2 regions of the Arthrobacter sp. AG258 genome follow, and region 2 is predicted to be linked to the other one. Evidence: predicted binding sites of a transcription regulator. Region 2 holds the regulator's gene; the other holds the start of a gene.

Region 1 (11,761 bases), on a different contig from region 2:
TTCTCGATCACAATGAGCTTCAATCCATGTTCGGGGATAAGAAGGCGCTTGCGTTCGTCGTAGAGGCGACGTTGCTCGCCGCGACCGACACCAGAGACGGTCTGCCGCCGATCGAAGAACGGTGACGGTTTCGAATGCTGCTCCTCCTGGAACTCGACTACGAGCTTAAGATCGGACCAAAAGCCGTCCACGGGTAGCTTGGTGCCGAGGGGTCGCAAAGGGGACGGGTCGCCGCGGAGCCAATCGAACGTCGCTTGGCGACAGCTGCTCATGCCGAGGACGCCGTCGCACAGGTCAAGCACGTAGTGCTCATCGGACGCAGTGCGGTCGACCATGCCGTGATTCTTGCAGAGTTCAGCCGAGAGGCCCATGCTTCATAGGTTCAAGAACAATGTTTGGTCCGCTCTGAGAGCTTAGGATCTCGGAACCAGGCTGATTCGGTCAGTGCCGCCGTCTGCCGGATACGGCCCGGTGCCAGTATTCCGCTTCTGCACTTGTCAGAATCTCGTAGATCTCCTCGACCACGAACTTGCCCAAATAAGGGCGTTCCTCGGCGCTCAAAGTTCCCAGAGACACCAGTGCAGCCGACAACAGCACATCGTCCTCAATCGAAGGCTCAACCCATTCCCGCACGCAATCGTCGGCGAGGTCCTCCCAGACATATGGCGAGGTTGCTATGGCCTCCCTGACCGCGGCGAGTCGCACCCTTACGTCTCCGCTGCGGGACCGCGTGTAGAGACGGATCTGGTATTCATCCGAGGCCGGGGGCACAAGTGGTGCCCCGCCGGCGACCGAATGCTGCGCAGCAATGACCTGGTAGCGGGCCCGGGCAGGGTGTCGGTCATGGAGGTCCTGGCGTATTTCCCTGATGCGGTGCCCGGGGCGCAATGTTGCAATTCCAGGGATGCGGTTGTCCCGCCTATTCGCGTTGTGTGGTGCCATGACCTGTCCCGACAAGCGGCCAATAGGTGTCCCCCTCCCTCATGATAGGCCCGGTTCGGACGGAGGTTGAAGGCCACCGGATCGAGGCGGCTGGGCATACCGGAACGAGCTTGATCGTCCCTGCGGTTTTCCACATACGTCAGGACTCCCCTATCGGCAGTCGGCAACCGATGCTGCACTGGAGGCATGCTCAGCTACGAAGACATCATTCTGCTCGGCGAGGAACGGGTCCTGGTCATCCAGGAACACAAAGAGGGCCGTTGCTGGTGTGGCCAGACCTGGCAATGACCAACCTTGACGGGCGCTGTCTTGGTTGTATGGCTGGTGCTTCCTGATTCCGGACTGCTTGCTTCAGGCCGGACCAGGACCTTGCTGGGAAGGGGCCAGGTGAATTCAGCAGGGTATCCGGGCGGAGGAGCATACTGAAACGGTTACACCTCACGGTCCGGAACGCGAATGATGATCATCCGGGATCCTTCCGGGATTTTGGCCTTCGCCGCGGCCAGGGTGGTGCCATAGTCGGGGCCTGTCGCGCTGACGCGCATCATTTCGCCCTGGGCATCTTCAATGGTCAATTCAACCTCCATAGCTCTGAGCATAGAGCCCTGCCCGGCCGTCCTCTGTCCGTTGGAGAAGAGAAAGCTGTCAAGTAACAGCATGCGCAGTGAGTAGCCTGCCTAAGACCGGAGCGAGACTGGGATTGCCGGTAAAGGCTAGACTGCCTGAGTGCCCGGTCATGATCAAGAAGGCCCGTTCGATCGGGCGCAGCCGCTCAATCCATCACGTCTTCAGCAGCCCAAGGACAAGTCAGTCCAGTCTGAGCCCATTGAAGTGCCCAACCCTGAGGCCGCCGGAGCCTGCGAGCAGGATATGAGCCAGGGCCCGACCCGCTGGCAGCGGATCAAGGATCATCCGGCTTTCAAGACAGGTCTCGCCGTTGGCGCTCTTGCGGCTGCTGGCGCGGTCACGTTGTTGACACTGAGGTCGCCCGAAGCATTCAAGCAGGTCAGCGCGGCGGTCTGGGAGAAAATCCCTGAGTTCACGGAGGCGGCTTTCGAGGGCATCGGCGAGGAGGCCAGCAGAAAGTCTCCGACCGAGCATAATGTCAGCGGGCACCAGCGCGTGCAGCACTACGGTCCCGGCGGCACCGAGACAAAGTTCGTCCAGGTATCGCCTTACTCGCGTGGAGGTAGTACCTAACAGGCGCATGCGATACTGACCGTGTCGAAAATTGCGGTTGTGCTTGTCGTCAGCGGTTTATGTCATATCAGAAACGGCTTCGGCGGGACGTATTGGGACGGTAGGGCCTTTGGGTATCTTTGATTTCCTTGCGAAGAAGGAAAAAAGCTGGGACGAGATCGATGTCTACGAGGGTGAAACGCCCCCGTGCCCCAACTGTGGGACGCCCCTGGTGAAAAAGTTTGTTTACTCCGAGATGTACTGCCTTGAGTGTCGCTACGGTCTAGATGACGATGACGATGACGATGACGACAGCGAGGCGCTGAGTGTTTACGATGCAGCTCAGATCTGGGCCTCACACGGTAAGGATGAGGATTACATGTTCGGGTATTCCTCGGAGGAACTCGAAGCCGCGCTTTAATGTGGCAGGTCGCTGCTCGAGTTTGCTGCCGGCGCGGGTGCTGTTGAGGTCCTGCGCTTCCCTTACCCCGCTATGCCACAGCGACCGGCAGCTCGTCCCAGTGGGTCGTGCAGCGCTTCGAGAGCATGGCGCGCTTCATCTCCCACGCCGGCGGGGTCTTCATGCCACCCAGGCCCACACCCACTGCCTGCGCGCCGAGCTTTCTCGTGATTTCGTCAAGTACCTTCCCTACTCCCCGATCTTCGAATTCGGATTGGAACACAGGTAGGAACTGAACGCCGTCACTCGCGCGCAGTCCCGTGAGTACAACTCCTGCACGGGCGTAGCGGATACCGGCGGTCGGAAACAGATCAGGCAGGATCACACTGGCAGCTTTCGTAAGCGCGATCGGGTCATCGGTCGGCATGGCCAGCGGAACAGCCCGGTGGGCTGAATGCGGGACGGTTCCTTCGTCGGCCCAGCCGGTCGAAGCCCACACCGAGAGCACGCCGGCGACGGACCCCTGGGCCCGAAGACGGGCTGAGACCCGCTGGGCGTAGATCGACAGAACCTGATGCATCTCGTCAGGGTCCGTAAGCTTGCGCGAGAAGCTCCTGGAATAGATCAGCTGGTCCTTGGCAGCCGGCGGCTGGGTCTCCAGCCCGATACATTTTTGCCCGCGCAGCTCCAGGATGGTTCTTTCCATGACGACGGAGAACCGTTTGCGGAGCCATTTGGCATCAGCGTCACGCAGTTCTCTGGCCGTGTGGATGCCGAGCGCAGCCAGGCGCTTGCCGTTACGCCCGGCGACGCCCCAGAGGTCAGTCACATGGAGGGAGTCAAGGATCCGGTCAAGCTGCTCCTCCGAAAACCGCCGGAGATCGAGAACTCCATTGAACGCGGGGTTTTTCTTGATGCCGAGAGCCGCTACCTTGGCGAGGGTCTTCGTGGGACCGATCGCGACGCGGACAGGAATTCCGGTCAGCTGGAGGACAGTCCGTCGGATCTCCTGTCCCCGTGATTCGAGTTCTTCAGGAGCGCCCCGCAGCTTCAGCCAGCTTTCGTCGATCGAATACACTTCCTGCCACGCACTGAAGCGGCCCAGAATGGTGGCAACCCGTGCACTCAGCGAGCCATAGAGCTCATAGTTCGATGACCTGGCTTCGACGCCCTTGGCCTGGCACCAGCCGCGGATCTTGAACCACGGCTTGCCCATGATGTCAGGATCGAGCTCCTTCACCAGCGGGCACGCGGCAACCACACAGCCGTCATTGTTCGAGAGGACAAGGGTCGGCCGGTCATGCAGCGTGGGGTCGAAGACGCGCTCCGCGTTGGCGTAAAAGGAGACGCAGTCTACGAGAGCGATTTGATCGGATGCTGGGGTGAGAGTCGTCATTGCCACGGCTGGAGACTATAGGCGGGGTCTGACACCACGTTTGGTTTTCGCAGGAGACAGAATCCATGTGACCACGCCCCAGACTGACATCTCGGTGTGTTCGTGGAGAACGACGTCCGCATAGTCAAGGTTCTCTGCCACGAGAACGGTACGTCCCTGGATGACGTCCAGCCGCTTGACGGTGTATTCGCCGTCAACGACGGCGATCACGATCTTGCCCGGAACGGGATCGATCCCCCGGTCCACGAGCAGCAGGTCGCCGTCATTGATTCCGGCTCCGGTCATGGAATGGCCGGCTGCACGCCAGACAAATGTACATGTTGGGTCCCGGACCAGGTGCTGGACAAGATCAAGGTCCCCGGACCAATATCCCTCTGCAGGGCTGGGGAAGCCGCAGGCGACGGCTTCCGGCGCGAACGGGAGTATCAGCGGCTCGTCGAGCGCCAACGGTTCTGGCTGCGAGGCCTGCATGTCCACTTCCTTTTCGAACATATGTTCGATGGAATCGTACGCCCGGGCGGGAACGGCACGCAACGTGGAGCAACTGCCGGGCGGACCGGACAGGCCTGGGCTCTGGGACTGCGGGCAGGAATAAAGGCCCCGGTGCGCTTCATGCGCGTCGGGGCCTTCTCTTTTTCGCACGAACGGGAGGTGCGAACCAACGTTCAGCGGCCCCGGCCTTGGGGTCGAGGAACCGAGGCCGCCTGGGACACGCGATCAGGCGCTGACCGGGTGACGCAGATGACTCCACCTCTCTGCCCGACCTCTCCGCAAAGGTCTGTCACAAGTCATTGCCCAATCATTCGTGACAGACAATCGAATGACGTTAGAATGGACTCGTACATCAGTCGAATATGACAGGAGAGGCCAGACATGACCGTCGTCGACGAGCCGAAGGCTGCGCCTCCCGCTGCGCGGGCTGCGACCAGGTCCGGTGGACCGAGCATCGACCAGAACGGCAGCGACCGCAGGGAGCGGGTCTTTACCCGCCTGTCCTCGGACGAGAAGCAGCGGGCGGAGTACTGGGCGCAGCGGCGCGGCTACCCCTCCGCCAACGAGTACTACGCCGAGGCGATCGCCGAGAAGATCCGGCGCGAGAATCTCGACTTCGACATCCCTGATCTGCTCACCGCGCGTATCAACCAGGTCGTCGACGAGCTCAAGGCGCTTTCGACGAACAACGCCAACCTCGAGCGGGTCGTGACCATGGGCTTCGATTCCCTGCTCGGGCTGACCAGGGGCGACAACTATCTGCTGGACGAGGAGAACGGGGAGCTGACGTGAGCCAGGGGCTGAACGAGATCATGCCGTCCACCGACGAGCTGATGGACGTCGACACGTCCTTCCTCGATGCGTACCGGACCGGCGGGAGCGAGGGCCTGAAGCGGGCCCAGGAAGGGGCACAGCCGGCGGAGCCGGAGCAGGACACGCCGGAGAAGGATGAGGCCCCGCAGCAGAGCGCCGAGAACCTTGACCGGGACACCGGTGCCGGCCAGCGTGGAGGCTCGGGAGCAGGCAGCGCCACTCCCCCGGCCCAGAGCGACGCCGTCGCCGTGGACAAAGCAGCGATGCCGCAGGTGCACGACGACGCAGACGCCGAAGCACACCCCGCGGCCCTCCCGGTGTCGCCGCCGGAAGATGCCAACCTCCTCCCGCCCGTCCCGCTCCAGCACACCGACCATCAGGAGGCCGTGCAGTCTGCGGCGGCCAGGGGCGGCTCCGGCGGAGGGGACGAGGGCAGCGAGTCGTTGCCACAGAGCGGCTTCCGGCTCGACGGCGTGAAGAGCCAGCCTGCCGTCCGGGCCCTGCCCGAGGCAATCGTCGGCGCGCTGCGGGAGCAGCTGCGCTCAGCGGCCGTCCGTGAGCTCGGTGTCGGCGACACGGCAGCCCGCGAGTTCGCCGAGCGGTTGAGCCAGGCAAGCCTGGTCACGGCCTTTCTGCTGGCCCAGCTCGACCTTGGACTGGCGACTGATGCTGCCACCCGGCGCGCGGCGCAGCTGTTCCGCTCCCGTGATCCGCTGCTGGGCAGCATCGCGGCGCGCATGGAATCCCTGGAGCGGAGGGGCCGTGAGCAGACCCAGGGCCTGGCCGCGCTGCACGGGCAGCTGGGTGAGGTAAAGGAGACCAGCGCGGCGATCGAGCAGGCACTCGCGTACTCGATCGCGGACCGCACGAGCAACTTCCTGCGCGGCTCGCACAATGTCCACGAGGCTCCGATCACGCACAAGGACGCGGTCTTCGTCCGGGACCGGGTGCGGGAGGCGACGAAGAAGCAGGCGAAGCTCGAGCGCGAGCGGGAAGGGCGGCCGATCCGATGAGCGCCGTGACGCACTGGAATACAGCGAACGGTCCTGGGGTGCGTCTCCGCGAACCGTAAAAAGGGTGGCTTGTGACGGGACAATTTGTCGAATCGGTGAACTTTGCCCGACGATCAGGGCATGGAAACTGCTGCCGGGTCCGATCCGAACTTCAGCCGCGTCGGAGCAATCGCGCTCGACACAAACATCTTCGCCGAAGCGCCCGGCATGGAAACACTGAGGTCTCTTTGTTCCCGCGCTGATAAGCACGGGCGCATTGAAATCTGGGTAACGGACACCGTTATCTGGGAATGGGGCCAGCACCTACACGGCCACCACGTATCACTCCGGGCTGCGACAAAGAAGCTTCACAGTGCCGGGTTTTCGGTGGAGGTCCCGGATGAAAAGACAGCCAAAGACATCGCGCTGGACCTGAGCGGGGTCATCACATCCTTGGGGTCCAGCATCCGTGTCCTCAGTACCGCAGATTTTGCCCATGAAGCTCTTCGTGACCAGATCCTGCTGGAAGGACCGGCCAAACGAAAGAGTGAGGTAAAAACCGGCGCAGCCGACAGTGCTCACCTCCGGGCGTACATCCATGAGGGGCGAAGCCGGGACCTGGAGTATGTAGTTGTCTCGGCAGATAAGGACACCCGCACCGCCTATCAGCAGTGGCTCGGGACCGAAGGTCCCCACATCTTCAGCGATCTCAGGAGGGCCACCGAAAAGATATTTGGTTCAGTTCCAAGTGATGCCGACGGGCTCAGCTTGGCTCTGCGGCTTGCCTACGAGGGCAATGTTCTGTTGCGGGACGTCACGATCAGCGAAGGGAATATGGGTGACTGGGAGGATCTGGTACCCGACGATATTTCCTCCCTTTCGTTCGACGTCGATGCCGCCTCGGCCAAACTCGTCGGACTCAACCACACCAAGCAGGACGCCACTGCATTGACGTTCACGGCCTTCTATCTTGCGGAGGTGAGGATCGCAGGTCTTCTGGAATCTCCGTGGAGCCGTGGAAGCACCAGGACGCGGGAAGCAACTGTTCCAAGGGCCCTTCTGCGAGCGGATATTTCCCTGCCCGCGGGGTCCACGTCAGCTGAGGATGCGCTGGTGACAAATTGCTATGTCGATGCAGGTGGAAGTGGCTGGAGGGAGCAAAGTGACGCGCTGGACAACGTCATGGATGCTCTTACTCTGGTCCCGGGGATCACCGTCGAACTTGATGGTCTGGCGTCTTGGCCGGAACAGAGGAGGAGTCAATCCTCCAATCTGCTGGTAGACGTTGCCGGGGTCCCCTTGGATCTCACCCTTTACGGCAGTTACTTCGGCAACTGGGAGTTGACGGCTTCGTATGGCGAGCGGAAGGTCATGCTGAAATGCGACGACCTTGGGGTTGGCTTTACCGATCCGGAAGGCGACGGCATCCCCGAGTACTACGACATCACTGCATTCGGCAGCGAAGCGTGGTCAGGGAACGCGGAGTTCGCAATCAATGAAATGCTGTTTGAGGCCCGACGCGCAGAGTTGACAGGCAGTGCCAACGATACTGAAGAAGAATCGCCGCAGTGAATGCGGCTCTCCGGCGCGTCGGAATGGCGAAACCGGCCGTCCCGTGAACCTGGGCCGCTGACCTGCGCCCCTCTGTAGTCGAAACGATCAGCCCGTTGCCATCAGGCAACGGGCTGATTTTCATTCCAGAGGCTGCAAGGAGGCCCACGGCCTGGCCGCTACGACCGGACGGTGAGCCGGCCTTCCTTCATGTCGTCGCGCAGCTGCGACAGCATGTACCAGTGCGCGCCTTTGGGCTTGAGGGAGATGTAGTGCTCGTGCTGCTTGCCATCCTGCTCCCAATCCAGGACCATCTCCGGACGGCGCAGCAGGCCCTGGTATTCGTCGACGTCGGCCCGGATTTCCACGCGCACACGTTCGTCCGCAGGCGGCACCAGCAGCACCGCGACGTCGCCCTCGTAGCTCAGTGAGACCTCCTGGGCGAGGAGCCGCCGTACGTCGGCCGTGCAAATCTCTCCGCGGGCGACGTCGAAGACGTTCTTGCCGTGCGTGGCGCTCTCCCAGGCGTCGATGCACTCGATCAGCATCGAGCACCCCTGGGCGATACGGATGATGTCCGCCTCGTCCGGCGGCCAGCTGCCTTCCTGCATCTCGATGAGCATGCTGCTGAAGTCCTGTGGTGTGCGCAGGAAAGCGTGGTCGAGGGCCATGGGATTCGTGCTCCTGGGTCGGGCGTGAGCGGGTGGCGACTCTATAGACGTTACCTCGATCCGGGGTCGTCGTGAATGATCCAGGCCCTCTCTGACCGGCGTGCCGGCGCGGGCCCTCGCCGCTCCCACTCGACTCGCTGGGCGACTCGCTCTGACTCGCCATTCGACTCGTTCTGTCGATAGACTTGTGACTGATTTATGAGTCGACTGGTTTATGAGTCACCGACGAAAGGGAGTCATGATGGTTGTCGGGATCCTCACCGAGAAGCCGAGCGCGGCGCGGCACTTCGCTGCAGCCCTCGGCGGCATGAACGGCACGTACAACGGGGAGCAGTTCGTCATCGCCCACGCCCGGGGGCACCTGTACGAGTTCGTCGATCCGCACCGGATGGTGGCGGATCCGGACGTGGCCGGGAAGTACCGGACCTGGGACCTGGGCAACCTGCCCTGGGACCCTCAGCAGCTGGACTGGAGCCTGGAGGTGATCAAGAACGCGAGCTCTGTCGCCGCGGACGTGAAGCGGACCCTGTGCAAGTGCGACGAGATCGTGATCGCCACCGACGTCGACCCCACGGGCGAGGGCGGCATGATCGCGGTCAATGCCTTCCTCGAGTTGGGGCTGAAGCCGGGCAAGTGGTCGCGCATGTACTTCACTGATGAGGCTCCGGCCTCGCTGCAGAAGGCCTTCGCCGCGCGCAAGGTCATTCCGTCACTCCTGGACTTCGACGAGTACCGCAAGGCGCGCTACCGCTCACAGTTCGACCTGCTCTCGATGCAGTTCACCCGCATCGCCACGAACATGGCCCGCCAGTCCGGGCAGGACACGGTGCTGCGCCAGGGCCGGTTGAAGTCGGCGATGGTCAAGCTCGTCGGCGACCAGCTGAAGGCGTACAACGACTACGTCAAGAAGCCGTTCTTCCAGAACCGGTTCCGTGACGAGAACGACGTGATGTACACGAACCCGGAGGAGCCGCGGTTCGACCAGAAGGACCAGGTGACGAACCAGTACGGCCCCTCCCCCGTCGTGCTCGACGGCAAGGCGACGAAGCAGACCGCGCCACCGAAGCTGCTGGACCTGGCCGCACTGTCCTCGCTCCTGGTGGGCAAGGGGATCAAGGCCCAGCTCGTGCTTTCGACCTACCAGTCCATGTACGAGGCCCAGGCCGTCAGCTACCCGCGCACTGCCGACGTGACGATCACGCCCGAGCAGTTCGACGAGCTCGCGCCCCTGGTGGACAAGATTGCCGGGGTCGTGGGTGTGGACGTGAAGCTCCTGACGCACCGCCAGCCGCGCAAGACGCACGTCAAGCCCCAGGGCGCGCACGGTGCGAACCGGCCGGGCCCGAAGGTGCCCGCTTCACTGGACGAGGTCGAGCAGCGCTTCGGCAAGGCCGGCCGCCTGATCTACGAGACGCTGGGCAAGAACTACCTGGCGATGATCGCCGAGGACTACGTCTACGAGCAGCAGAAGGGCCACGTCAAGGACTATCCGGACTTCGTGGGCATCGCCAACGTGCCCATGTCGGCAGGCTGGAAGGCGGTGTTCGATCCGGACGCCGGCGACGACACCGCCGAGGGCGACGAGAACGAGTCGGCCAAGGGCCTGGGCACCAACGCTGAGCCCTTCGTCTTCGAGGGTGCGAACAAGCGCCCCGAGCACCCGAGCATGAAGTGGCTGATGAAGCAGCTGGAGAAGCGCGACGTGGGCACGGGTGCCACCCGGACCTCGACGTACTCCGAGGTGACCTCGACGAAGACGAAGTACCCGCTGCTGCTGGAGAAGGGCCGCAAGCTCACCCTCGCCGAGGCCGGGGACATGAGCTGGCGGCTGCTTCCGGGCACCCGGATCGGCGACCTGGCGCTGACCGAGAAGGTCTATGCCGATATGAAGGAGATTGCCGCAGGCACCGGCCCGAGCGCAGAGGAGCGCCTCGCGGTCGTGGCCGACTGGGTGCGCGAGGACATCGCGACCATGCAGAAGAACGCCGCGACGATGCGCTCCGCACTGGGGCTCAAGGAGGAGGCCGTCACCCGGAAGGAGCGGGCGCAGGGCACCTGGGCCAAGACGGGCAAGGATGTGGTGTTCGCGCGTGAGTGGGGCGGCCACCGCTTCACCGACGACGAGGTCGCCCGGCTGCTGGCCGGGGAGACGATCGAGTTTTCGGCGAAGAGCACCACGGGCAAGGCCTATGAGGTCTTCGGCGAGCTTGGCGAGGGCACCTTCAAGGGCCGGAAGTTCGTCGGGTTCCAGAAGCTCGGCTTCGGCCGCCGCGACGCCAGCGGCAACGCTCTGCCGCCGGCGTCCTGGTGCCACTACACCTTTACGCCCGAGGAGATCGACCTCCTCATGGCTGGCGAGGGCGTCGAGTCCAGCGACTTCGTCTCAAAGAAGGGCAACCGCTTCCAGTGCAAGGTCTTCTTCCGCGAGGAGAAGAAGGGTGAGGGTAAGAAGATCGTGCCTGACTTCGAGGCCTCCCTGGACTCCCCGCCGAAGAGCTGGTGCGGGGTTGCCTTCACCGACGATCAGCTCGCGGCACTGGCCGCGGGCAAGACGATCAAGGGTACGGGCTTCACCTCGAGCAAGGGAAAGAAGTTCGACGCGACCTTGGCCTGGAAGGACGAGGGCGGCAAGAGGAAGCTCGTCCCCTCCTTCGGCTGAGGTTGCGCAGACTCGTTCCTGAATGATTATTCGGAGGTCAGTCCGATAGACTGTCCGTCCACGTACATCAGCACGCCACGGCACCGCCCGACGGCATCGGATCGCACGTCCGAGTCCGTTGGGCGGTGCCATTCTTGCGTCAGTCACGCTCGATTCGATAGGTCTATCTAAGGTAGAGTAGTCATGTATCCCTCGTCTATGAGGGCATTCGGACAGGCACAGACAAATCAGTGGTGGCAGCAGGGAGAGATTCATGGCGAAGATGTCGTACAAGGTGCCGACGAGCCTCAACAGGTCGTTCCTCGACCACGAGATCACGCTCAGCAAGGGCGGCTGGGCGGCGAAGCCCTCCCCCATCAAGCAGCTGTTCTTCTTCGGCGGGGGCGCGCTGGCGCTGCTGTGGGCGGTGACGCAGACCTTCGTGGCGAGCTCGGGTCCGGTGTTCATCACGCTCTTCGTCATCTGGGGCCTGGCACTGATCGTCTACTTCGGCGGCATGACCAAGACCAAGGAGCTGCGGGCGATGAACGTGCCCGCCCTGCTGGCGTACGCCCCGTCCCGGGCACGCAACGTCTTCACCCGCCGCAGCTCGGACCCGAGCGACTTCTACTCGATCGTCGGCATCGACGGCATCGAGGAGGACGGCCGGATCCACTTCTCCGACGG
Region 2 (11,761 bases):
ACATGGCCCGCGGCTCGTCCACGCGGGCGGGGAGCAACCGTTGGAAGCGGGTTCAGGCGGCGGCCCTGCGCCGGCGCAGCTGCAGGGCCAGCCCCACCAGGCACAGCAGCACACCCGCGCCCCCGACCGAGACGAAGCCGCCGGAGGGGCCCATCAGGTCGATGAAGATGCCGGCGAGCGGTGAACCGAGCGCAACCCCGGCGGTGAGGGCCGAGCCGTACCAGCCCATCGCCTCCCCGCGCCGCTCCTCCGGGACCAGGTCCGCCACCTTCTCGGAGGCCGCCGAGAGCACCGGGGCGCACAGCAAGCCGGGCAGGACGGAGACGAAAGCGAGCGTCCAGGTGTCGTGGGCGAGTGCCATGGGCAGCGTCAGGGCCGCCATGCCCAGCAGCAGGATGACGGGCGGGACGGGCCTGTGCATGGCGCCGTAGATGATGCCGCCCACCACTGAGGCGGCGCACCAGAAGACGAAGACGATGCCGATTTCGCTCTGGTGTCCACCGATCTCCAAGGCGGCAACAATGCCAACGTCGGTGCCGCTCAGGACCATGCCGGCGCCGGCGGCGACCGCGAAGAGGGCCGCCACTGTGGCGGTGAACCAGGAGAAGCCGCCCGCCGGCCTTCCCCTCGAGCCCTCCTGCGGTGCAGCGGCACCCGCGGGCGCCAGTTCCGCGGCGGCTTCCTGGACATGGGCCGGGGCGGTGGAGACGACGGCGGCCTCCGCCGCGTGCTGCTCGTCAGCTTCGCGTCCCATTCCCGGGTCCGCACTGCGGGTGGGCGGGTTGAACCACATGAGGAACAGTCCGGCCAGTGACGTCGCTATGCCCACGACGGTCAAGCCTGCGGTGGTGAACCCGCTGGTGGCCACCACGGCGCCCGCGGCCGGGCCGATCATGAACACCATTTCGGTGGTGATGGCGTCCAGGGCAAAGGCCGTACGGCGCTGGTCGCCTTGGGCCAGGACGCCCAAGGACTGCCGGACGACGCTGAAGATGGGCAGTGTGAGCAGGCCGCCGACGAAGACGAGCGGCAGGAGCCACTGGTAGGACACATGGGGCACCACGGACCAGATGAGGGTCTCCGAGATCACCGACGGAATAAGCGCCGTCCGCAGGCCCACGGTGTCAACGCGCCGGCCACGCCACGGGGCGCCAAGGGCAATGCCAATGGTCATCACCGCCGCGGCGGCGCCGGCCGCCGCGTAGCCCTGGCCCAGGGTCAGGACGATATGCAGGGTGAGCAGGACTCCGGCAGCCGAGTGCGGGATCCGGGCAACCATGCCCACCAGCAGCAGCCGCCGGATGGGCCGGACGGCGAGCAACTCCCGGTAGAGAGCGAAATTCACGAAGCGATCCTTAGGGTCCGCCCCGGCGCGGGCGGGGTTCACCCATCCGGCCGGCAGCTAGTCGGGAGCGCGCCTGAGCTTGATCTCCAGGGAATCGACGCGCTCCCCAAACAATACATTCCGGGACCACTCGGCCTGCAGGCCGGCCACCAGTTCCTGGACCCCGGCGGCGTCCAACCCGTCCTCAAGGTAGAGCACCACCTGGAGTTCGGGTCCGGCGCCGCCGCCGGGAACCACGGTGCCGTCGGCAGCAGTGGCGGACACTCCCCTGCCAGGGAGGAGTTCGATACCGCGCACCGCGGGAAACCCGGAGGAGGCGCGGCCAAGTTCGGCGGCAAGCTCACCGTCCTCGTAGGAAGGGACCCAGTCGTGCTGCTTGGCCAGGGCCCAGACGGCCGGGCGGCGGACCACGAAGGTGAAGCCGGCCCCCGGGTCCAGGACCAGGAGTTCGGCACCCTCCGCGACGGCAGAGAGCGCGGCGCGGGCCGCGTACACGGCAACCGGCCGGGCCTCGGGGTGCCAGGCGGAGAGCGCGGCTGCAGAGGTGAATGCCGGGAGCGCCGTCCGGCCGTCGGCGGCCTTCAGCGTGACCAGGGCCATGTCCGCCTGCTTGTCGGCGTGCAGCCCGTGGTCCGTCTCCGCTTCCTCAGCAAGCTGCGCCACGATGGGGATGAAGACCCGTGCCGTTGCCAGCGCCGCCACCACCCCGGCCTCGCTGCCGCTCCCCTGCCGGAGCGCCGCAACAGCGGTGAGGTAGCCGGCGTCGGCCGTGCCGTCGTCGTCCTCGAAGTTGTGGATCTTGCCGTCTGCACCGGCGAGGCTGCGCCCGGCCCATGGCCGGCCCGCGGAGTCCGCCGGCCCGCCGGCCCCGGCGAGGGCTGCGGCGATATGTCCTGGCAGATGGCGGGCTGGGGGATGTCCCGGTTCCTGGGCGCTGGGCATTGGCTGGACCTTCCGGGCGCCTAGCGCCGGCCGGCGACGTCGAGGGCTTCGGGCAGCGTGAAGGCCCCGGCGTACAGGGCCTTGCCCACGATGGCGCCTTCAACGCCCAGCGGCACCAGCGAGCGGAGGACCTTGAGGTCATCGAGGCTGGAGATGCCGCCGGAGGCGACCACGGGTTTGCCGGTCTTCTCCACCATCTGGCGCAGGAGTTCAACGTTGGGTCCCTGCAGGGTGCCGTCCTTGGTCACGTCGGTCACCACATAGCGGGAGCACCCGGCCTCCTCGAGGCGGCCCAGCACGTCCCAGAGGTCCCCGCCTTCCTTGGTCCAGCCCCGGCCGGCCAGGGTGGTGCCCCGGACGTCAAGGCCGACGGCGATCTTGTCGCCGAAGCGTTCGATGGCCCGCGCGGTCCACTCCGGATTCTCCAGCGCAGCGGTGCCCAGGTTGACCCGGGCCACGCCCAGGTCCAGGGCCGCTTCGAGGGTCTCGTCGTCGCGCAGGCCGCCGGAAAGCTCCACCTTGATGTCCAGGCGGCCCACCACGTCGCGGAGCAGGTCCGCGTTGGAACCGCGCCCGAACGCCGCATCCAGGTCCACCAGGTGCACCCACTCGGCCCCCTGCTGCTGCCAGTTCAGTGCCGCGTCCAAGGGCGTGCCGTAGCTGGTTTCGCTGCCGGCCTCCCCCTGGACCAGCCGGACGGCCTGCCCGTTGACGACATCGACGGCAGGCAGCAGTTCAAGGACCGGCAGGTCATGTGCGGTGGTCATACTCATCCTCAGTGTTGGTTCTTCGGGACAGGGGCTGGGGCGCCGACGCCGGCATGGTCGCCGGCGGCCGGCGGGGTCAGCTGGCGGGCAGCGTGAGCAAATAGGCGGCCAGCAGCGACATGGCGGCCAGGACGTAGAAGGACACCTGCGTCCAGAGCGGCTTGTGCTGCTGACGGAACGAGATGCCGCCGCCAATCAGGATGCCGGCGAGGCCCATCAGGAGTACGGACCACATCTAGGCGCCACTGCCGGCTTCGGCCGGGGAGGTGCCATGGGCGGCGTCGCCGGTGGCGGGCTTGCGGAGGCCTTCCACCCAGTTGCGCAGGAGCCGGGCGCCGGCGTCGCCGGACTTTTCGGGGTGGAACTGCGTCGCGCAGAGCGGCCCGTTCTCCACGGCGGCAATGAAGGGGCCGCCGTGCTCGGACCAGGTGACCAGCGGTGGCGCCATCCGCGGCTGGATCACCTCAAAGTTCCACTCCTGCACGCCGTAGGAATGCACGAAGTAGAACCGTTCATTTTCGACGCCGGCGAACAGCTTGGATCCCTCGGGCACCTTGACGGTGTTCCAGCCCATGTGCGGGACAACTTCGGCGCGCAATGCCTCCACCTTGCCAGGCCATTCACCGATGCCCTCGGCTTCCGTGCCATGTTCCACGCCGGCCTCGAAGAGGACCTGCAAACCCACGCAGATGCCCAGCACGGGGCGTCCGCCTGCGACGCGCCTGCCGATGAGGCGGATGCCGTCCACGGCCTTGAGTTCGCGCATCACGGTCTCGAATGCGCCGACGCCGGGGACCACCAGGCCGTCGGCGTTGAGCACATCGTCCGGTTTGGCGCTGAGGATCACTTCCGCACCGGCGCGCTCCAGGGCGCGCACGGCGGAGCGGACGTTCCCGGACCCGTAGTCGAGCACCGTCACCGTCGGCTTGCCCTCGGGCGACGGGAGCTTCTGTGAGGCGGTGGGATCGATGATCGCACCGTCCTTGAGGACCTGCCCGCTCACAGCGCACCCTTGGTGGAGGGGATGCCTTCAACCCGGGGATCGGGTTCGACGGCGGCGCGGAGCGCGCGGGCGAAGGCCTTGAACTGCGCCTCCACGATGTGGTGCGGGTCCCGGCCGGCCAGGACGTTCATGTGCAGGCAGATGCCGGCGTGCAGCGTGATGGCCTCAAAGACGTGGCGGGTCAGGGAGCCGGTGAAGTGGCCGCCTATCAAGTGGTACTCCTGGCCAGCGGGCTCGCCGCCGTGGACCAGGTAGGGGCGGCCGGAGACGTCCACCACCGCGTTGGCGAGGGCTTCGTCCAGCGGCACGGTGGCCTCGCCGAACCTGCGGATCCCGGCTTTGTTTCCCAACGCGGTCCGCAGGACCTCGCCGAACGTGATGGCGACATCCTCCACGGTGTGGTGGACGTCGATATGGGTGTCGCCGGTGGCTTTGACGGTCATGTCGATCAGCGAGTGCTTGCACAGGGCGGTCAGCATGTGGTCGTAGAACGGCACCGAGGTGTCGATGTTGGACACACCCGTACCGTCGAGGTTGATCTCCACGAGGACGGAGGACTCGCTGGTGGCGCGCTCCATGCGGGCGGTCCGGGCCGCAGCAGTATTCGAACCGGTTGAACTCATGGTGAAGGATCCTTAGTGGGAGAAGGAGTGGTTCAGGGCGCCCAGCGCCGCTGTATCAAGTCTAGGCGGGAAGCGCGGCGTGGCCCGCAAGGATGCGCTCCAGGGACGTGAGGAAGGCCGTGGTTTCCGGCTCGGTACCGGCCGTGACCCGCAGGTGCCCGGGAATTCCCACGTCGCGGATCAGCACGCCCGCGTCCAGCAGTTCCTGCCAGACCTGGTGCGGGTTCTCCAGGCCGCCGAAGAACACGTAGTTGGAGTCGGACGCGGCAGGCTTGAGGCCCATCCTGGTCAGCTCAGCCACAATGCGGTCGCGCTGCTGCTTGATGTCCTGCACATCGGCCATGAGCGCCTCGCGGTGCTGCAGGGCTGCCAGGGCGGTTGCCTGGGTGATCGCGGACAGGTGGTACGGAAGGCGCACCAGGCGCAGGGCATCGGTGACCTCCGGGGCCGCGGCCATGTAGCCGAGGCGTGCGCCGGCGAGTGCGAAGGCCTTGCTCATGGTGCGGGAGACAATCAGCCGCTCCCTGCCGGGCAACAGGGTCAGGGCGCTGGGCGTGCCGTCGTGGGCGAATTCGTGGTACGCCTCGTCCACGATGACGATGGTCTGGCTTGGAGCACCGGCCTCGTAGACAGCCTCGACGACGTCCAGTCCCAGGCCGGTGCCGGTGGGATTGTTCGGCGAGCAGAGGAACACGATGTTCGGCTGCAGCTCCCTGACCTGCCGGGCAGCGGATTCTGCGCTGAGGTCGTAGCCCTCGGCCCGGACACCGGTGATGTATTCGGTGTCGGTGCCGCTCGCCAGCAGCGGGTACATGGAGTACGTGGGCGGGAAGCCCAGGGCGGTGCGGCCCGGGCCGCCGAACGCCTGGAGGATTTGCTGCAGGACCTCGTTGGAGCCGTTGGCCGCCCACAGGTTGGTTTCGTCGAGGCCATGGCCAAGGTATTCGGCCAGGGCCTTGCGGAGCTCGGTGAACTCCCGGTCCGGGTAGCGGTTCAGGCCGGCGGCGGCCTCCGTCACGGCGGCGCTGATGGCGGCACGCACGTCCGCCGGGACGCCATGGGTGTTCTCGTTGACGTTCAGGAGAATGGGGACGTCCAGTTGGGGCGCCCCGTAGGGAGTCAGCCCGCGAAGGTTGCTGCGGAGGGGTAGCCGGTTCAGGCGTTCTAGCTGGTCGTTCACCTGAACAGTTTAGTTGCCGTGGCAACTACCGGAAAATATGACACTTTTGGCCTGCCTCGGAAACGCCCGGACGAAGAGCTGGCGGCAGCCTCCGGGGGACGCGCACCCGCAGTCACCAGGCCGCGGCGCCAGGCTGCCGCTCCGCGGTACCCGCTCAAGAAGGGGTCAGTGGCTGGGGACGAAGAGCTGCTGCCCGGGCAGGACCGCGCCGGCGGACAGGTTGTTGAGCTGGACGATGTCCGCCACGACGTCCCGTGCATCCCGGTTCGGGGCCACGGCACCGGCGATGGACCACAGGGACTGGCCGGGCTGGACCGTGACTGTCACCGTGGGCGTCACGGCGAGGTCCGCGGCGGAATCGGAGGCCTTGGCCGGGGAGTGGAAAAGTCCCGCCAAGGAGAGCAGCAGGACCGCGAGGAGAATCAGCGGCACTCCCACCAGGACGATCCGCCCCCGCCGGGTCAACCGAAGCGGCGCCGGTGATGGCGCAGTTCCGGCACTGATCCGCCGGCTGCCGGACGAGTGGCGCTCCCCGGCCAGGAACTCCGGACGGGATATGTGGGAAAGAGTTAAAGCTGACATGAACTGAGCCCTCCTGGACCTGCCGTGCTGCCCGGGTGTCCGCCGCTGCCGTCCTGCCTGCCGTGCCGGAATACCAATCTCTTCCGGCCAGGTCTTCGAACAGGCCATGCAATGGTTAGAACACATATTCGAACTTTGCTTACTAAGTTTTAGCACCTATCAACGAACAATGTCGAGACTCGCTAGAACAAATGTTTGAAAAAGCAATGTGGCTGGCCTAGCTTGGAAACCAAGAACAACCACCACTGAAGTTGAACAGCAGGGTCTGACAATGACAGCGGTGACCCTTCACGCAACGCCGGCCTACGGCGTGGGGCGGAAGATCCGGCGGCAAGCGAAAGGCATTGGCGAACATGGCAGCAGCAGCCGCCGGGGGCAGGACGGCCCCGCAACCAAAGAGGACTCCGAAGGGGCTTACCCCGCGGCAGAAGAAGATCCTCGAGACCATCCAGCGGTCCGTCAATGACAACGGCTACCCGCCCTCAATGCGCGAGATCGGCGACACGGTGGGCCTTGCGAGCTTGTCCAGCGTGACCCATCAGCTGTCCCAGCTGGAGAAGCTTGGCTACCTCCGGCGCGACCCGAAGCGGCCGCGGGCCATGGAGGTGCTCATGCCCCTCACGCTTGACGGCGGCGGCGGGAAGCCGATTGCCGCCTCAGCGCCGCAGACACCCGGCGCCACCGTAACGGAGCTGCCTACCGCGCTGGACACCGCCATGGTTCCGCTCGTGGGCCGGATTGCCGCCGGCGGTCCCATCCTCGCCGAGCAGCTCGTTGAGGATGTCATGCCGCTCCCCCGCCAACTTGTGGGCCAGGGTGAACTGTTCATGCTCAAAGTGGCCGGGGACTCCATGGTGGACGCCGCCATCTGCGACGGAGACTGGGTCGTGGTGCGCCGCCAGGCGGACGCCGTCAACGGTGATATCGTCGCTGCCCTGCTCGATGACGAAGCAACCGTCAAGACCTTCCGCCAGCGGGACGGCCACACCTGGCTGCTCCCGCAGAACACGCAGTACGAACCCATCCTGGGCGACCACGCGACCATCATGGGCAAAGTGGTTTCGGTGCTGCGGTCCCTCTGACACCGCCTGTCACCTCCGGCCGCGGCAGGCCTCTATTCAGAGGCCTCCGCGCCGAGCCTGGTGAGTGCGGCCAGCGCCTTGCTGCGGTCCGTAGTGGACCAGAAAGGCGGCAGCGCGGCCCGCAGGAAGCCCGCATAACGTTCGGTTGCCAGCCGCGAATCCAGCACCGCCACCACTCCTTTGTCGCCGGTTGACCGGATCAGCCGCCCGGCGCCCTGCGCCAGCCGGATGGCCGCGTGGGTAGCCGACACCGACATGAAACCGTTGCCACCGGCCTGGGCCACGGCCCGCGACCGAGCTGTCATGAGGGGATCGTCCGGCCTGGGGAAGGGAATCCGGTCGATCACCACGAGCCGGCACGACCCGCCCGGAACGTCCACCCCCTGCCACAGGGACATAGTCCCGAAGAGGCAGGTATCCGGTTCGTCCGCGAACTGCTTGACCAGGGCGGTCATGGTTGACTCGCCCTGGCAGAGCACGGTCATATCGAGCTTGGGCCGCAGGGCATCGGCGGCCTCCTCCGCAGCCCGACGCGAGGAAAAGAGGCAAAGAGCCCCGCCACCGGATGCTTTGATGAGCGCCTCGAGCTCCTCCAGGGCTTCCGGCGAAACACCCCGGCCCGGTTTGGGCAGGTGTCCCGCCACGTAGAGGATGCCCTGTTTGGGGTAGTCGAAGGGTGAGCCGACGTCCACCCCCGTCCAGCTGGGAGCTCCGTCGCCTATCAGTCCCAGCCCGCCCGCCGCCGGTTCGAACGCGGACCCGATGGCCAGGGTGGCAGAGGTCAGCACAACAGTGTGGCCGGCGAAGAGTCCTTCCCTCAGCCGCCCGGCAACGGACAGCGGCGCGATGTTGACCAGCACCGGCGCATTCTCGTCAGGCTGGGAGTAGCCCTGGCCGGGGTCGAAGGTGCTCGCGCGCGAGAACCAGACCACTTCGCGGTTCTCCCGGGCAGCCAGCAGCCGTTCGCATAATTCAAGGATCAGCATGAGGCGGGACCGGGCGAGCTGTCGCCCGCCGTCGGCCGTGGTGTTGCTGTCCCCCTTGGAATCGGACAGCGCCGCGCGGCAGGACTCACGCAGCTGGTCCACGCAGTCCAGCTGTTCGTCGTTCAGGCCGTTGGGCAGCAGGCCGTTCGGGGCCCCGGCGAGGGCCAGCTCAAGGTTGGCGGCCGCAGCGTTCAGGGCGTCAACGGTGATGGCCGTGTGTTTGCGGGCACCTGATGCGGCGGCGTGCACCATGGCGACGGACAACTGCCCGGAGACGGCCCCGGTGACGCGGTCCTGCAGTTCATGCGCCTCGTCCACTACCACGACGTCATATTCGGGCAGCACGGCGAGCCCCTCGAAGGCGCTGACGGCGAGCATGGCGTGGTTGGTCACCACGACGTCTGCCTCGGCCGCGTCCTGCCGCGCCAGTTCACTGAAGCACTCAGCGGCCATGGGACATTTTTGCGCCCCCAGGCATTCCATGGAGGTCACGGACACCTGCCGCCATGCACGGTCGGTCACGCCGGGAAGAAGCTCGTCACGGTCTCCGGTGGCGGTCTTCTCGGCCCACTCCCGCAGCCGCACCACTTCCTTGCCCAGCTGGGAGGCGGGACCGCCCACAGAGGCGGCGAAGTGCGGCACGCTGGTGTCCTCGCCCAGGGAGAACAGCTGGCCCTCCGAAGGCTCTTCGGAAGGGAACCCGCCCTCCACCTTGTGGCGGCAGACGTAGTTGGACCGCCCCTTGACCAGGGCCACTTTGACGGGCCGTTCCAGGGCCGGGGTGATGTTCTTCAGGAGGCGGGGCAGGTCCCTGCCCACGATCTGGGTTTGCAGGGCCAGCGTGGCCGTGGACACCAGGGCGGGCTTATTGCTTTCCAAGGCATGGGCAATGAGCGGTACCAGGTAGGCCAGGGACTTGCCGGTCCCGGTGCCGGCCTGGACCAGGAGATGGTTGCCCGAACTGATGGCCCGGGCCACCTGACGGGCCATTTCGTGTTGTCCGGTGCGGCTTTGTCCGCCCATGCCGGCGACGGCGCGGTCGAGCAGTTCAAGGACGAACTGCTCGCCGCCCGCCTGCGCAGCTTCCCCGGCCGCGAGGTCAGTCATTGAGGGCGAATGGTTCCAGCTCGGATGCCAGGCCCTCGCGGACCATCACCACGGCCCTGGTACCTTCCTCAACGTGGTCGAGGTGGATGATTTCGGCGTCGGATTCGTGCAGCTTGCTGAGCAGGTCGCCCCGGTCGTACGGAATGAGCAGTTCAAGCTTCACGCTGGGCCTCGGGATGGCGTCGCTGATGGCCTTCAGCAGCTCGGCAATACCCTCACCCGTCCGGGCCGAGACCACCACATGGCGTGGTTCGCGCTGCTTCAGCCGCTCGATCACGAAGGGATCGGCGGCATCGGCCTTGTTCAGCACGATGATCTCAGGCACCTTGCGGGCGTCAACTTCGCTGAAGACCTTCCGGACCGCGGCGATCTGGCCCTCGGGATCGGGGTGCGAGGCGTCCACCACGTGCAGGATCAGGTCCGAATCGGCCACCTCTTCGAGGGTGGAGCGGAAGGCCTCCACCAGCTGCGTGGGCAGCGAGCGGACGAAGCCCACGGTGTCGGCCAGGGTGTAACCCAGGCCGTCAGCGGTTTCGGCCTTGCGGACGGTGGGATCCAGGGTGGCGAACAAGGCGTTCTCCACCAGGACGCCGGCGTCGGTGAGCCTGTTGAGCAGGGAGGATTTCCCCGCGTTGGTGTACCCGGCAATGGCCACCGACGGTACCTCGTTACGACGGCGGTTGGCCCGCTTGGTTTCCCGCGCCGGCTTCATCGCGGCGATCTCGCGCCGAAGCTTGGCCATGCGCGTACGGATCCGGCGCCGGTCCAGTTCGATCTTGGTTTCACCGGGGCCGCGCGAGCCCATGCCGGCGGCGGCGCCACCCACTTGGCCGCCTGCCTGGCGGGACATCGATTCGCCCCAGCCGCGGAGTCGGGGAAGCAGGTATTCCAGCTGTGCCAGCTCCACTTGGGCCTTGCCCTCGCGGCTCTTGGCGTGCTGGGCGAAGATGTCCAGGATCAGGGCCGTACGGTCGATCACCTTGACCTTGACGATGTCTTCGAGGCCACGACGCTGCGAGGGTGCGAGCTCGGCGTCCACCACCACGGTGTCCGCACCGGTGGACATGACGATGTCCTTCAGTTCGAGCGCCTTGCCCGAGCCCAGGAACGTTCCGGGATCCGGCTTGGCCCTCCGCTGTACCAGCCCGTCGAGGACCTCGGAGCCGGCCGTCTCGGCGAGGGCGGCAAGCTCGCGCAGCGAATTCTCGGCGTCGGCCAGTGTTCCGTCGGACCAGAGCCCTGCCAGGACCACGCGTTCCAGGCGGAGCTGGCGGTATTCGACCTCGGTGACGTCTTCGAGTTCGGTGGACAACCCTGCCCTGCGGCGCAGGGCCCTGCGTTCCTCGAGGTCCTGCTGGTCGCCGTCGTACGTTGAATGTTCTTCGTCGAGGCGGGATATGGCCTGGGCCTTGCCGAGCACAGCTTTTCCGGTGCCGCTGCCGTCGCCGCTGGGCGTGCTGACTTTCCGGGCCGGTACGTCCTTGGCGAGGATCCGGTCGATGACAGCCTGGATTTCCTCGGGACTCATGTCCTGGGCGGCTGGATCGGACCCGGTGTTTGGCTGGCTGGTCATGGTCTCCTTTGAAGATTCGGCATTTCCAGAATAGTGCCGATTAGTTGGAAGGTGGGAAGAATTCGCGCTGGGCTGACGGCCTGCGGTCATGCAGTCCTCCTGATGGTGGGGCCGCCGGCGGCGGTGCCGGGGCCGGGATGCCGCGTTGCAGGGGCGGCTGGGCGGGCGAGGCCGGAGAATTGCAGGAAGCGCAGCGGAAGGCTGACGTTCGAGTACTGTCCGGCGGCCGGGCCTGGACGGAATGGTCCGGTCCGGTGCACAAGCGGAAGGCATGGGAACCTGCGTCGCTGTGGGACGGGCTGCCTCTGCTGGGCAGCGGCAGGAACGGGCGGGGCCCGTACCGGCTACTCGAAGATCAAGAACATGCCCATTAGCCTAACAGAGGGGCGCAGGCACAGTTTCCCATTACGCTGCAGGGGGAACTACTCTGGCCAGTTATGGAGTCCGCTCACTATTTCAGCACGTCCCCCGCCGGGCCCTTTACCCGCAAGCCCCTCACCGTGGAACTGGCCGGCGGAACGCGCAGGCTCCAGACCTCCTCGGGCATTTTCAGCCCGGACGGCATCGACAA

The links. The regulator LexA, encoded in region 2, represses DNA repair genes until DNA is damaged. The targets are predictions, from matches to a motif close to TCGAACANNTGTTCGA.
Region 1: umuD (translesion error-prone DNA polymerase V autoproteolytic subunit) is a predicted target of LexA. The motif match lies at 4,402-4,417, and genes of this name have one in related genera.

Annotation. Positions count from the first base shown of each region.
Region 1 covers NZ_SOBI01000002.1:140,363-152,123, forward strand. The annotation lists gene DFO47_RS03965 (hypothetical protein) at 1-335, opposite strand, end outside; gene DFO47_RS03970 (hypothetical protein) at 442-942, opposite strand; gene DFO47_RS21085 (hypothetical protein) at 1,374-1,517, opposite strand; gene DFO47_RS03975 (hypothetical protein) at 1,669-2,142, shown strand; gene DFO47_RS03980 (hypothetical protein) at 2,252-2,542, shown strand; gene DFO47_RS03985 (Y-family DNA polymerase) at 2,613-3,917, opposite strand; gene umuD (translesion error-prone DNA polymerase V autoproteolytic subunit) at 3,933-4,388, opposite strand; gene DFO47_RS03995 (hypothetical protein) at 4,791-5,201, shown strand; gene DFO47_RS04000 (hypothetical protein) at 5,198-6,235, shown strand; gene DFO47_RS04005 (hypothetical protein) at 6,356-7,786, shown strand; gene DFO47_RS04010 (hypothetical protein) at 7,945-8,436, opposite strand; gene DFO47_RS04015 (type IA DNA topoisomerase) at 8,675-11,095, shown strand; gene DFO47_RS04020 (hypothetical protein) at 11,349-11,761, shown strand, end outside.
Region 2 covers NZ_SOBI01000010.1:36,667-48,427, forward strand. The annotation lists gene DFO47_RS18500 (MFS transporter) at 53-1,345, opposite strand; gene DFO47_RS18505 (SseB family protein) at 1,403-2,287, opposite strand; gene priA (bifunctional 1-(5-phosphoribosyl)-5-((5-phosphoribosylamino)methylideneamino)imidazole-4-carboxamide isomerase/phosphoribosylanthranilate isomerase PriA) at 2,308-3,054, opposite strand; gene DFO47_RS21160 (hypothetical protein) at 3,131-3,289, opposite strand; gene hisH (imidazole glycerol phosphate synthase subunit HisH) at 3,290-4,057, opposite strand; gene hisB (imidazoleglycerol-phosphate dehydratase HisB) at 4,054-4,680, opposite strand; gene DFO47_RS18525 (histidinol-phosphate transaminase) at 4,742-5,860, opposite strand; gene DFO47_RS18530 (LysM peptidoglycan-binding domain-containing protein) at 6,026-6,442, opposite strand; gene lexA (transcriptional repressor LexA) at 6,796-7,524, shown strand; gene DFO47_RS18540 (ATP-dependent DNA helicase) at 7,557-9,617, opposite strand; gene hflX (GTPase HflX) at 9,610-11,190, opposite strand; gene DFO47_RS18550 (methyltransferase) at 11,628-11,761, shown strand, end outside.